One region of the Lysinibacillus sp. FN11 genome, then DNA from elsewhere that is predicted to be linked to it. Evidence: riboswitches for the same ligand, from Rfam matches in the RefSeq annotation. Region 1 holds a riboswitch; the other holds the start of a gene.

Evidence for each region. Region 1 has a riboswitch for cobalamin ahead of NP781_RS19710 (FecCD family ABC transporter permease). Riboswitches for the same ligand answer to the same signal wherever they lie in the genome.
Region 2: another riboswitch for cobalamin. It lies ahead of NP781_RS10155 (glutaredoxin family protein); the one in region 1 lies ahead of NP781_RS19710 (FecCD family ABC transporter permease).

Annotation. Positions count from the first base shown of each region.
Region 1 is NZ_CP102383.1:3,726,315-3,731,792, forward strand. It holds gene NP781_RS19675 (endonuclease Q family protein) at 1-542, opposite strand, end outside; gene NP781_RS19680 (hypothetical protein) at 612-782, opposite strand; gene NP781_RS19685 (TetR/AcrR family transcriptional regulator) at 962-1,540, shown strand; gene NP781_RS19690 (DMT family transporter) at 1,615-1,968, shown strand; gene NP781_RS19695 (DMT family transporter) at 1,968-2,282, shown strand; gene NP781_RS19700 (hypothetical protein) at 2,336-2,512, opposite strand; gene NP781_RS19705 (heme ABC transporter ATP-binding protein) at 2,564-3,355, opposite strand; gene NP781_RS19710 (FecCD family ABC transporter permease) at 3,361-4,407, opposite strand; cobalamin riboswitch at 4,553-4,741, opposite strand; gene NP781_RS19715 (biotin transporter BioY) at 4,896-5,478, shown strand, end outside.
Region 2 is NZ_CP102383.1:1,895,328-1,900,805, forward strand. It holds gene NP781_RS10135 (Lsa family ABC-F type ribosomal protection protein) at 1-1,432, opposite strand, end outside; gene NP781_RS10140 (DUF2089 domain-containing protein) at 2,124-2,489, shown strand; gene NP781_RS10145 (SHOCT-like domain-containing protein) at 2,503-2,889, shown strand; gene NP781_RS10150 (hypothetical protein) at 2,899-3,180, shown strand; cobalamin riboswitch at 3,537-3,715, shown strand; gene NP781_RS10155 (glutaredoxin family protein) at 3,832-4,056, shown strand; gene nrdI (class Ib ribonucleoside-diphosphate reductase assembly flavoprotein NrdI) at 4,053-4,412, shown strand; gene nrdE (class 1b ribonucleoside-diphosphate reductase subunit alpha) at 4,409-5,478, shown strand, end outside.

The DNA.
Region 1 (5,478 bases):
TGCGGATCAAAGACTTCAGTTAAACTTCGACGAACCCCTTTGCCAAACAAGCTTTTAAATGGTGTAAATACATGTGCAGGAATAAAAATACCTCCCAATTCATGCACCTTTTGCTGCAAGGTCTTGCCATCACAATAAATACGTTGTGAACTTAAATGGATATTCTTCATATGTTGTGACATCCATTCTGAGAACTGCTTCATGAGCTCTAGTGTAGGAAAGTAAGCAAGCACATGAATAGGACCCTGACAATGTTGATCATAAATTTCAATTTCCGATCCTGGAATCAAAGTTGTTTCTTGAAAACGTAGACCACCTTCTTTTAGTTCTTGCAGTTCTCCGTGTTCAATCATCCTCACCATTTCTTCGATTACTTCTGGTGAGTGACAGTCAATGACCCCAATGATGTCTAATCCCTTTCTTGCACTAGACGTCTCTAAAATTCGTGCTAATGTTAACGTTTTACTGCCAGTAATTTTCACTGCCCTTCCACTAGAAGTACGTCCAATATGAATATGTAAATCAGCATAGAATTCATTCAATTCAAACACTCCTTTTAGTACATCTATAAAACGAAAATACCTTACATTACTGCAAGGCATTTCTCTTCATTATGATGGATGATTTGTAGTAGTGCTATTATTTGACTCAAAAGCGCCAGAACCGTGTGATGGTTTGGAGGAAGCATCATAGGCAACTAATGTTACACCAATCTTTTCTTCAAGCTCATTGATTTTTTCTAGTTGCTGCGGGTCTAATTGTGCAAACTTAATTTCTGTCATGGCCATCAATCCTTTCAATTATACAATTCCCCGAAATATAGAAAATATACTTCTTCGCATAATTGTGGAATTACAAACGAACACGGATAAAAAAATGACTGATTATCAGTCATTTTTATTGACATTATTTTTCTTATTCTATAACATAATAATTAAGTATGGCAAAAGTGAGGGATTTCATGTCAAAAGAAGAAAAAATTATTCAAGCTGCCATTGAGGTTTTTCGAGAAAAAGGAATAGAAAAAACAAAGGTTTCAGATATCGTTAAAGCTGCTGGGATCGCTCAAGGAACATTTTATCTTTATTTCCCATCACGCCTTTCTGTGATGCCAGCTATTGCAAAAAATATGGTAGAAAGAATTATTGCTACCTTAGATGAAGGTATTTCAAGTCATAAGCCCTTTGAACAGCAACTTGAAGAGGTTGTGGAAATGGTTTTCTTAATCACGAAAGATTATGGAGATATCGTTGCACTTATTTATGCAGGTATTGCGCAAACTGAGCATTTAAAAGAATGGGAAAATATATATGCACCCTATTATGAATGGATGAGCCATTTCTTATTATCTGGCAAGCAACAGGGAATGATACGTGATTCAATTGACCCAACACGTTCTGCTAAACTGATGATTGGTCTAATTGAATCTGCTGCTGAACAAATTTATTTATTTGACGATAGCAAGGATGAAACAATGAAATTGCTCAAGCTTGAGCTTATAAACTTCCTATCTCACGCACTTGGCCTACGTCACCCATAAAAGTGACGTTCTTTTTTACTTCAAAAATGACTGAACGTCAGTCATTGCATTACCTAATAGAAAGGATTTTACTTATGAAAAAAGAATGGATGTACGTCGTTTTAACAAGTTTATTTGAATTGCTTTGGGTATTTGGCTTTAACGTAGCAAGCTCATGGTGGCATTGGATAATTATTGTGACAATCATTGCTATAGATTTTCATTTCTTATCGAAGGCTTGCGAGAGCTTACCTACTGGTACAGTCTACGCTATTTTCGCCGGAGCAGGTGCAATCGGTACTACATTAATGGATATTTTCATTTTCGAAGGAGAATTTAATGCCATTAAAGGACTGTTCATGATTATTTTAATATTAGGTGTGATTGGTCTAAAATTAGCGGATAATTCCTCTAAAGTGCAGGTGCAAACGAAAGGAGAGAATGTATAATGGGTTGGGTACTTATTATCTTAGCTGCTTTGTCTGAAATTATAGGTGTGATTGGCTTACGCTTCTATAGTCAGCAGAAAACATTACGAAACTTAATTTTATATATTGGTGGTTTTGGTGTGTCCTTTGCCCTTTTATATGCATCCTTCAACTATTTGCAGTTAAGTATTGCCTATGTTGTTTGGGTAGGAATTGGTACTGTTGGAGCTGTACTCGTAAATATCATTTTCTTTGGTGAATCTAAAAATCTATCACGTATTATCAGTATCATAGCAATTATCATAGGTGTAGCAGGCTTAAAAGCAGTATCTTAATGGCTCTGCAATACAGGACGCCACTCTTAAATCGGAAGCGTCCTGTATTCATTTTATTTAATACGGCATGGTTGGATAATAATCAATCCATCCGAGCCAATACCAGTATGGACATTGGCCATTTTTTGAGCCAATTCACAAAAGATATCTTCCTTGTAATCATGTTGGAAAAGATCAAGATAGATATCGCTGTTGCCAATACCATGCATTTTCGTAAAGGCTATTTGCATACAGTCACTCCTTAAAGGATGTTTTATGTATCTAATAGAAGATCTCGCTTTCTATATTTGGCTAAACCTCTTCGTGAACTGTTCAGGAACATATGTAAGATACGGCTTCCCTGTCAGTGGATGTATTTGAATATCCGCAAAAACACCGAATACATCTTGTAGCACTGTTGGGGTAAGTACTTCCTCTGGTGTACCATGGCAAACTATTCGCCCTTGCTGTAAAACGTAAATTTGATCGCAATACATAGCAGCGATATTCAAATCATGTAAAGCTGCTACTACGGTTAAATGCAAGGTCTGAATTAAATCCATAAGTTGAAGTTGATGATGAATATCTAAATGATTCGTCGGCTCATCCAATATTAATACCTGTGCTTGTTGAGCGAGTGCCCTTGCAACCATGACACGCTTTTTCTCGCCACCAGAAAGCGAACTAAAGCTTCGTTTCTCTAAATGTGATATGCCCGTTTGCCTAAGAGCCTCTTTAACAATTTGAAAATCTTTCTCTTGATCAAGCTCTAACAGCTTTTTATGTGGTGTTCTTCCCATACTGACTAAATCATGCACAGTGAAATCAAATAATACGGGTGTCTCTTGGCTTACAACAGCCAAATTTTTCGCAATTGATTTACTTGATTGCTTTAATATATCATGCTCATTTAATACTACCGTTCCGCTTTCAGGTTTTAGGAGACGATACATATTTTTTAACAATGTTGATTTTCCGCTCCCATTAGGACCAATTAATCCAACAAATTGCTTTTCTTTTATTTGAATGCTTACATCATGTAGTATACGCTGATCGTAAATGGAGAATGATACTTGTTTCGCTTCTAATGTCATGGACGTTAATCTCCTTCACCGAAAGAATAGTTGTTACGACGGAGAAGCCAAATGAAAAATGGTCCCCCACAAAAAGCTGTAATAATACCAATTGGCATTTCCTGAGGAGCAATAATGATTCGAGCAAAGGCATCTGCCCACACTAAGAATATTCCACCTATTAAAGCACTAATAGGTATGACGTATTTATAGTTTGAGCCCACAATTAAACGCACAATATGGGGAATAATCAATCCCACAAATCCTATAGAACCACTAACTGCGACAAGCACACCAGTTAATAGAGATACTAATAGTATTAACTGAATACGGAATTTCTGAAGATTAACGCCTAATGTCACTGCCGCCTCTTCTCCTAGTAATAATAAATTTAAATTGCGATAGTGTAGCCATAGTAGCCCAAATACAACCAAGAATACGAAGGCTGGAATCACAATACTATTCCACTTGGCTCCAGCTAAACTACCTAGCATCCAAAACATAACAGCCTTTAAGGCCCCTTCTTGCTTTGACATCATTAAAATAAAGTTAGAGATAGCCGTTAAGATAAAGGACACAGCCATGCCTGCCAATAGCAAGCGGAAAATAGAGACACGTCCCCCAACACGTGATAAGAAAAAAACAAGTGTAATGGCAAGTAATGAACCAAGGAATGCGGATACTGAAAGAGCGTAAATACCTAAAAATGAAAACGCTCCTAAAATAATCACAGAAGTAGCTCCTACAGCTGCCCCTGAAGAAATCCCTAGAATATACGGGTCTGCAATAGAATTACGTACAAGTGCCTGAATGGCTGCCCCTGCAATGGCTAACCCCGCTCCTACTATAGCAGCTAGCAAAACACGAGGTGCTCTTATTTGCCAGATGATGATTTCCTGAGAGCGACTCCAATCTTGCTCGATCGAAGTTTGTATAAAAGGAATTTTAGAAAGAATAACTTTCCATACATATAACGGTGTAACTGAAACTGAGCCAACCATTACAGCAAAGGTCATTGAAACAATTAATACCATGAAAAGTACGAAGGAAAATAACATAAATTTTTTATTCATCTGTTTTAAACTCCTACTGAATATTGATGAATGAAGCAATAAAAAAAGGTATCCCATGCGAAAATGCGCATAGAAATACCCTAGATTAAACAAAGTCAGAAAAATATCCAGCTATTGTCCGTAATTGCTTGCATCCTCGTGGGCATTACAGGTATTACTAAATGGCAGGTCTCCTGGCTTCGATTCACTATCCTATAATTGCCTTCCCATTCTTAAACAGTGGCAAATCATATTATAGGATTCCTCGTTACAGTTGCGGGACAGCGTCGGACTTCCACCGACTTCCCTTTTAAGTGACATTCAAAAATGTCACACCAATAGTATTTGAAGTTATAAAATTGTGACGGTTCTATCATACATTTTTATAGATAGATAGTCTACTTCTATTTAACCCAATATTTGAGTTAACTATTAATAATAATAAGGTTGACACAATAGCATTCGTTTTTTACACTAGCAGTAATAACTTATAAAACGAGGTGAAATTCATGGCAACTGTTACACAACATAGTCACCATAAGTTAAGAACTATTGACATTACCTACATTGGATTGTTTTCAACGCTAATGATGGTAGGTGCTAATATCACTTCCTTTGCACCCTTTATGGTAGTTGGTGGTGTACCCATTACGCTTCAAACCTTCTTTGCAACTTTAGCAGGGCTTATTCTTGGTAGTAGAAAAGGTGCGCTCGCCTGTACAATTTATATGTGCGTAGGATTGGCGGGAGCTCCTGTCTTTGCTCGTTTCGGTGGTGGAATTGGCCAAATTTTAAGCCCTACCTTTGGGTTTATTATTACATTTATATTAGCGGCATTTGTTGCAGGGTTGATCGTGGAACGAAGCGGGACAAAGAAAAGTTTTATCGTAGCTGCTTTGGTAGCAACGGCTATAAATTATTTGATAGGAACAAATTGGATGTTTTTTGCCTATAAGCTTTGGGCAAGTGCGCCAGAGAATTTTTCATATAAGCTCGCTTGGCTTTGGATGATTCCTCCACTACCAAAAGATATTATTTTAGCTATTTTTGCTGGTATCTTCGCCCATAGATTACAAAAAACATTGAAGATCA
Region 2 (5,478 bases), 1.8 Mb from region 1:
CATGCTCAACAATCACCATTGTGAGATGGGAGCTTTTTATAAGCTCTTCAATCTGCATGCGTGAATAGATATCAATAAAATTGAGTGGTTCATCCCAAATATATAAATGAGCCTTCTCACACAAGCTTTTAGCAATCAGGAGCTTTTTCTTTTGCCCACCAGAATAATGAGAGATATCCTTCTCAAATTGAATACGCTCAAAATCCATCTTGCGCAGGATTGATTTAAATAACGTCTCATCAATACCATACTCTTCAATAAATTCCGATAACAATCCCTTTAAATGGGATGTATCCTGTTGAACATAGGAAATGACTAGACCTGAAGCTAACTTTATGGAGCCTGTATGTTGGATGGGCTTACCTAGAATAAGTTTTAACATACTACTTTTTCCGCTTCCATTTTTGCCATCTAAAACAACTCGATCCCCTTGTGCCACTTTGAAGCTAATAGGCTTATTCACGATATGGTTATCGTATTGAATGGATACATCTGTTACAGCAACCATTTCTTTAGATGAACATGATAATGGCTCTACTTTCAATGACTCAGTTTTTTCCACATTTTTTAGCAGCTTTGATTTTTCCTCAATAGCTCTTTGTTGTCTGGATTCCAGATTCTTTGCTCGTTTCATCATCTTAGCTGCTTTATGCCCGACAAAGCCTTTGTCCAGCTTTGAACCTGAATTGGTTGTGCCATTTTTGGAGGCTTCCACTTGATTAGACCATCCTACCGAACGCTTTGAGGATTGTTTTAATCTGTCGATATCTTTTTGCAGTCGTTGATTGGTTACTTCTTCGTGCTCCTGCTGTCGATCAAAATTTAACTTCCAAGAAGAATAGTTTCCACTTTGAACGTCAATATTGGCTCTATTGATCGATAGAATATGGTCAACGCAGCCATCTAAAAAGCTTCTGTCATGTGAAATTAAAATAAATCCTTTTTTCCTGCGAAGATAATCTGAAACCGTCTTTCGTGCATCCGTGTCTAGATGATTGGTTGGCTCATCAATTAATAAAAATTGACCCTCTGTCAAAAACAACGCAGCAATCAGCACCTTTGTTTGCTCGCCATTGGATAATGTTTTAAAAGGACGATACATGACCTCTGCATCTACATGTAGGTAAGCTATTTCACGTAGACATTCCCAATCCTCTGCCTGAGGACAAATTTCCTCAAATATTTCGTGGGTATATTTATTTGGATTTGAAACAGGGTAGGGGAAATAAGTAAAGTCTACAGAAGAGATGATTTTTCCGCTATACTCATATTTTCCTAATAACAACTGAAAAAATGTTGTTTTACCTCGTCCGTTTCTACCGATAAATCCAAGTTTCCAATCCGTATCGATTTGAAAGTTGACATTCTCAAAAATATTGTCAAAGCTGCTTGGATAAGAAAAAGTTAAGTTTTGTACTTGTATCATGGACATGATAATTCCTCCTTTGTATTACAACAGTTTACTTTTCATACAAAGTCGGTCTATCCATCTATGTTTTATTTCTCCGTATAAGCAGATGGATATTAACGACTTATACGGAGTGTTACATGCGTCACAATAGTTTCTGAATCGCTCATATTTTTCCTCTCCTTTATGGGTAAATGAAAGGTGCAAAATCAACTATGAAAGCAAGAAAAAAATCCCTCCACTTGTGCATTGGAAGGATTAGTCTTTCACTGAATAAATACGATTTGCCATTTGTGTCATGACAAATACAATGCAAACTGATTGTTAAAAATGGATAGACTAACCCTATATTTTGTGTTTGAAATCATTCAATTCAAATGAAAATATAGTTTAGTTCTTCATTGTCCATTCATCAGTCCTCTCATAATTGTCTTTTTATAGTAACAAATTTTTTTACAGAATACAATGTAACCTTATTTTCAATTCTAAACTGTCATTATCTAACTGATGCCGCTAGCTACAAGTAGAAATAGAAAACACATACATAGAGTAAAGTTGAAATTGCTTAGGACAAGCAATACAGCAATGATTAATTAATATTTTTAATTTAATAATTAATTTTATTTATTTTATAATTAAAAAAATCAATTTTTATTATTTACATATTTAATTTCTTTGTTATATAATCAACTTAACTTAAAGGAAGGAGTTCACTATGGCTTATCAAGTAATCACAAATTGCCCTGTCTGTAGTAAAACATTAAAAATTACGAAGTTACAGTGTTCTCATTGTCACACGACCATTGAAAATGAATTTGAATTGTCGAAGCTAGCATCCTTATCACAGGATCAGCTTCATTTTGTGGAAGTATTTTTAACCTGCCGAGGAAACATTAAAGAGGTTGAAAAGGAACTGGGGGTTTCTTATCCAACAGTTCGAGGCAAGCTAAACGACATTATTTCATCCCTTGGCTATGCTCAAAAAAAGAAAAATGAAGTAGACGAGAAAAAAATTGTAAGCATGCTGGAAAATGGCGAAATCACAACAGATGAAGCGATAAAGCTCTTAAAAGACGAATAGGGAGGAACGGACCATGAAAGAGGAAATCACAAAAGTGTTAACCATGATTCAAGAGGGAAAAATTGATGCGGATAAAGGATCAGAGCTGATTCAAGTGCTACAACAGAAAGAAGAATCAGAGAACAAATTTGTGGAAAAAACAAAGTATTTAGAAAAAACATTAAAGGTTCGTGTTGTATCCACCGAAAATGATAATGTTACGGTAAACTTGCCGATTAAACTTGTCAAAGCCGTACTTATGGCAGGACACAGCATCGCTGCGAGTATTCCACAATCAGAAAAATACGTAAAAGATATCGACATCAATCTTCTTCTTGAAGCAATCGAAAATGAATTAGACGGACAAATTGTAGATATAAAATCAGCAAACGGGGATTCCGTTGCAGTCTTCATTGAGTAGAGGCGACGAATGTTGCATGTAAAAGTGAAAGCAAAAGATGTTCGCTTTACAGTCCCAGTTCCCTATACCGTGCTAACCATTGTCCTCTCCATTTTAACTTCTAAATGGATTCAGCAACAAGCCAATAAGTGGACAAAGGCATACTTCGATCGAAAGAACATAGACTTTACCTTTCCGCTCATCGACAAAGAAATGCTAAAGCCGATTATCAAGGAACTACAAAATTATAAGGGACTCGTGCTAGTCGATGTCAAAGCTCAGGATGGGACTGAGGTTAAGATTAGACTATAATCCCAAAGATAGAATGGTTAGAGCATGTTATGATAAAAGCATGCTCTTTTTTAATGAGTGTCATTTGAAACGTGTAAGAGATGATAATTATTTCAGGATTTACATATAGAAGCTACTATTTTTCAATGGTACTTAAAATAGAACATTTCTTTCAGAATTCTAGATACATTTTGATAGATAAAGATGTTCATCGTTTAAAATAGATTTTTGATTTGGGTATAAATGATTAGTGGTAATCTATTTCGAACTACATAATTAAAAATACTGAATAATCCAAAAATAAAGAAGTTTAGAATCTTGATTTACTTTTCATTTGAAGGATGGTACACTTAAAACTATTGAACAACAACTATATATTGTGTTCGTTTTACAAAGGTGCTACTATATGTAGTTTAAAAGGGAAGTTCGGTACAATTCCGACGCTGTCCCCGCAACTGTGAAGCTGACGATGATTGCAACCACTGTGCATTTGCATGGGAAGGGAATCAGAGAATGAAGCAAAGCCAGGAGACCTGCCTTTATAAAACAAATTTATCATTTCTTCGGGGATTAAGAGATGGGAACGTCAGTATTTTTGGTATGTTAACGTTTCCATTTAGCCTATCTCTCTAGAGGAGATAGGCTTTTTATTTTATGAAAAGAGGGATTTCTATGAAACTTTATACGAAAACAATTTGTCCAAAATGCCTATGGGTAAAATCTGAACTACAACGTGCAGGACTTGAAGCTGAAATTGTTAACATCGATCATGATGAACAGGCAAAGCAAACGATTATTGACGCAGGTTTTTTAAGTGTGCCTGTTTTAGAGATGAATGAAACTTTTATAGGAGATGTTCAGGAAATTGTTTCTCAAATTGAGTTGATTGCTCTATGATCGTTTACGCGAGTCGTACAGGTAATGTCCGAAATGTTGTATCCAAATTAAAGGCAGAATGTATCGAGCTCTCGGAGGAATTGCGATTGAACAAGCCCTATCTTTTAATTACCTACACAGATGGTTTAGGTGACATTCCAGCAAAGGTACAACGTTTCTTAGAAAAAAACAGGGATTTTTGTAAAGGAGTAGTTGCCAGTGGCAATAGTAATTTCGGCCATCATGTATTTGGCGCTGCTGGTGAGAAAATCGCCGCTACCTATCATGTACCCTTAGTAAGGAAATTAGATTTACGAGGTAATCAAACGGATTACGAAGCAATACAAACGTTTTATGAAACGAGGGTAATGAGATGAAAACCTATTTAAAGCTTAATAATGACGTACTGAATCGTTATAGTACAACTGGATTACTTGAGTTAGAAAAGGACCGCGAAGCTACGCGCCGCTACTTTTTAGAGTATGTTAACGTACGTTTGCGTTATTTTATAGATATTGAGGAAAAAATCCGCTATTTAGTTGATGAGGGCTACTATGAGAAAGCATTTATCGATATGTACGAGATGGAATTTATTAAGAAGCTGTACAAGAAAGCCTATGATTATAATTTCCGCTTCCCATCCTTTATGAGCGCAAGCAAATTTTATGATAGCTATGCTATGAAAAGTCGTGACGGGGAAGAGATCTTAGAAAAGTATGAGGATCGTATTGTCATTATTGCTTTGTATTTGGCGCAAGGAAACACAACTCTAGCAGAACGCTCTGTCGAAGCAATGATGGAAGCCTACCAGCCAGCGACACCAACTGCTTTAAATAGTGGTAAGAAAGCACGTGGTGAATTAGTCAGCTGCTTTAAATTATCAATGGATGACTCCATGAATAGTATTGCCGAAAATATTGGCTATTGTTTAGAGCTATCACGCCTTGGTGGTGGAGTTGGGGTCAATTTAACAGATTTACGTCCTTTAGGTGATCCAATTAAAGAAATATTAAATCGTGCAAGTGGTGTCATCCCAGTAGCGAAACTGTTAGAAAATTCTTTCAGTTATTCGAATCAGTTAGGGCAACGAAATGGCTCAGGTGTTGTCTATCTAAATATTTTCCATGCAGACATAGAAAATTTCATATCATCAAAAAAACCAAATGCTGATGATAAAATTCGCCTCGCAACCCTTTCAACAGGGATTATTATACCTAGTATTTTCTTCGAACTGATGAAACGTGATAAGGATATCGTCTTGTTTAGCCCATACGATATTTTTAAAGAATACGGTAAACGTATGTCTGAGCTTTCCATTTCAGACATGTACTACGAGCTACTTGATAACCCAAAAATTCGTAAAATTAAACGTTTAAATGCACGGAAGCTTTATACAGAGGTGAAAAAAGCACAATTTGAATCAGGCTACCCGTTTGAAATCTT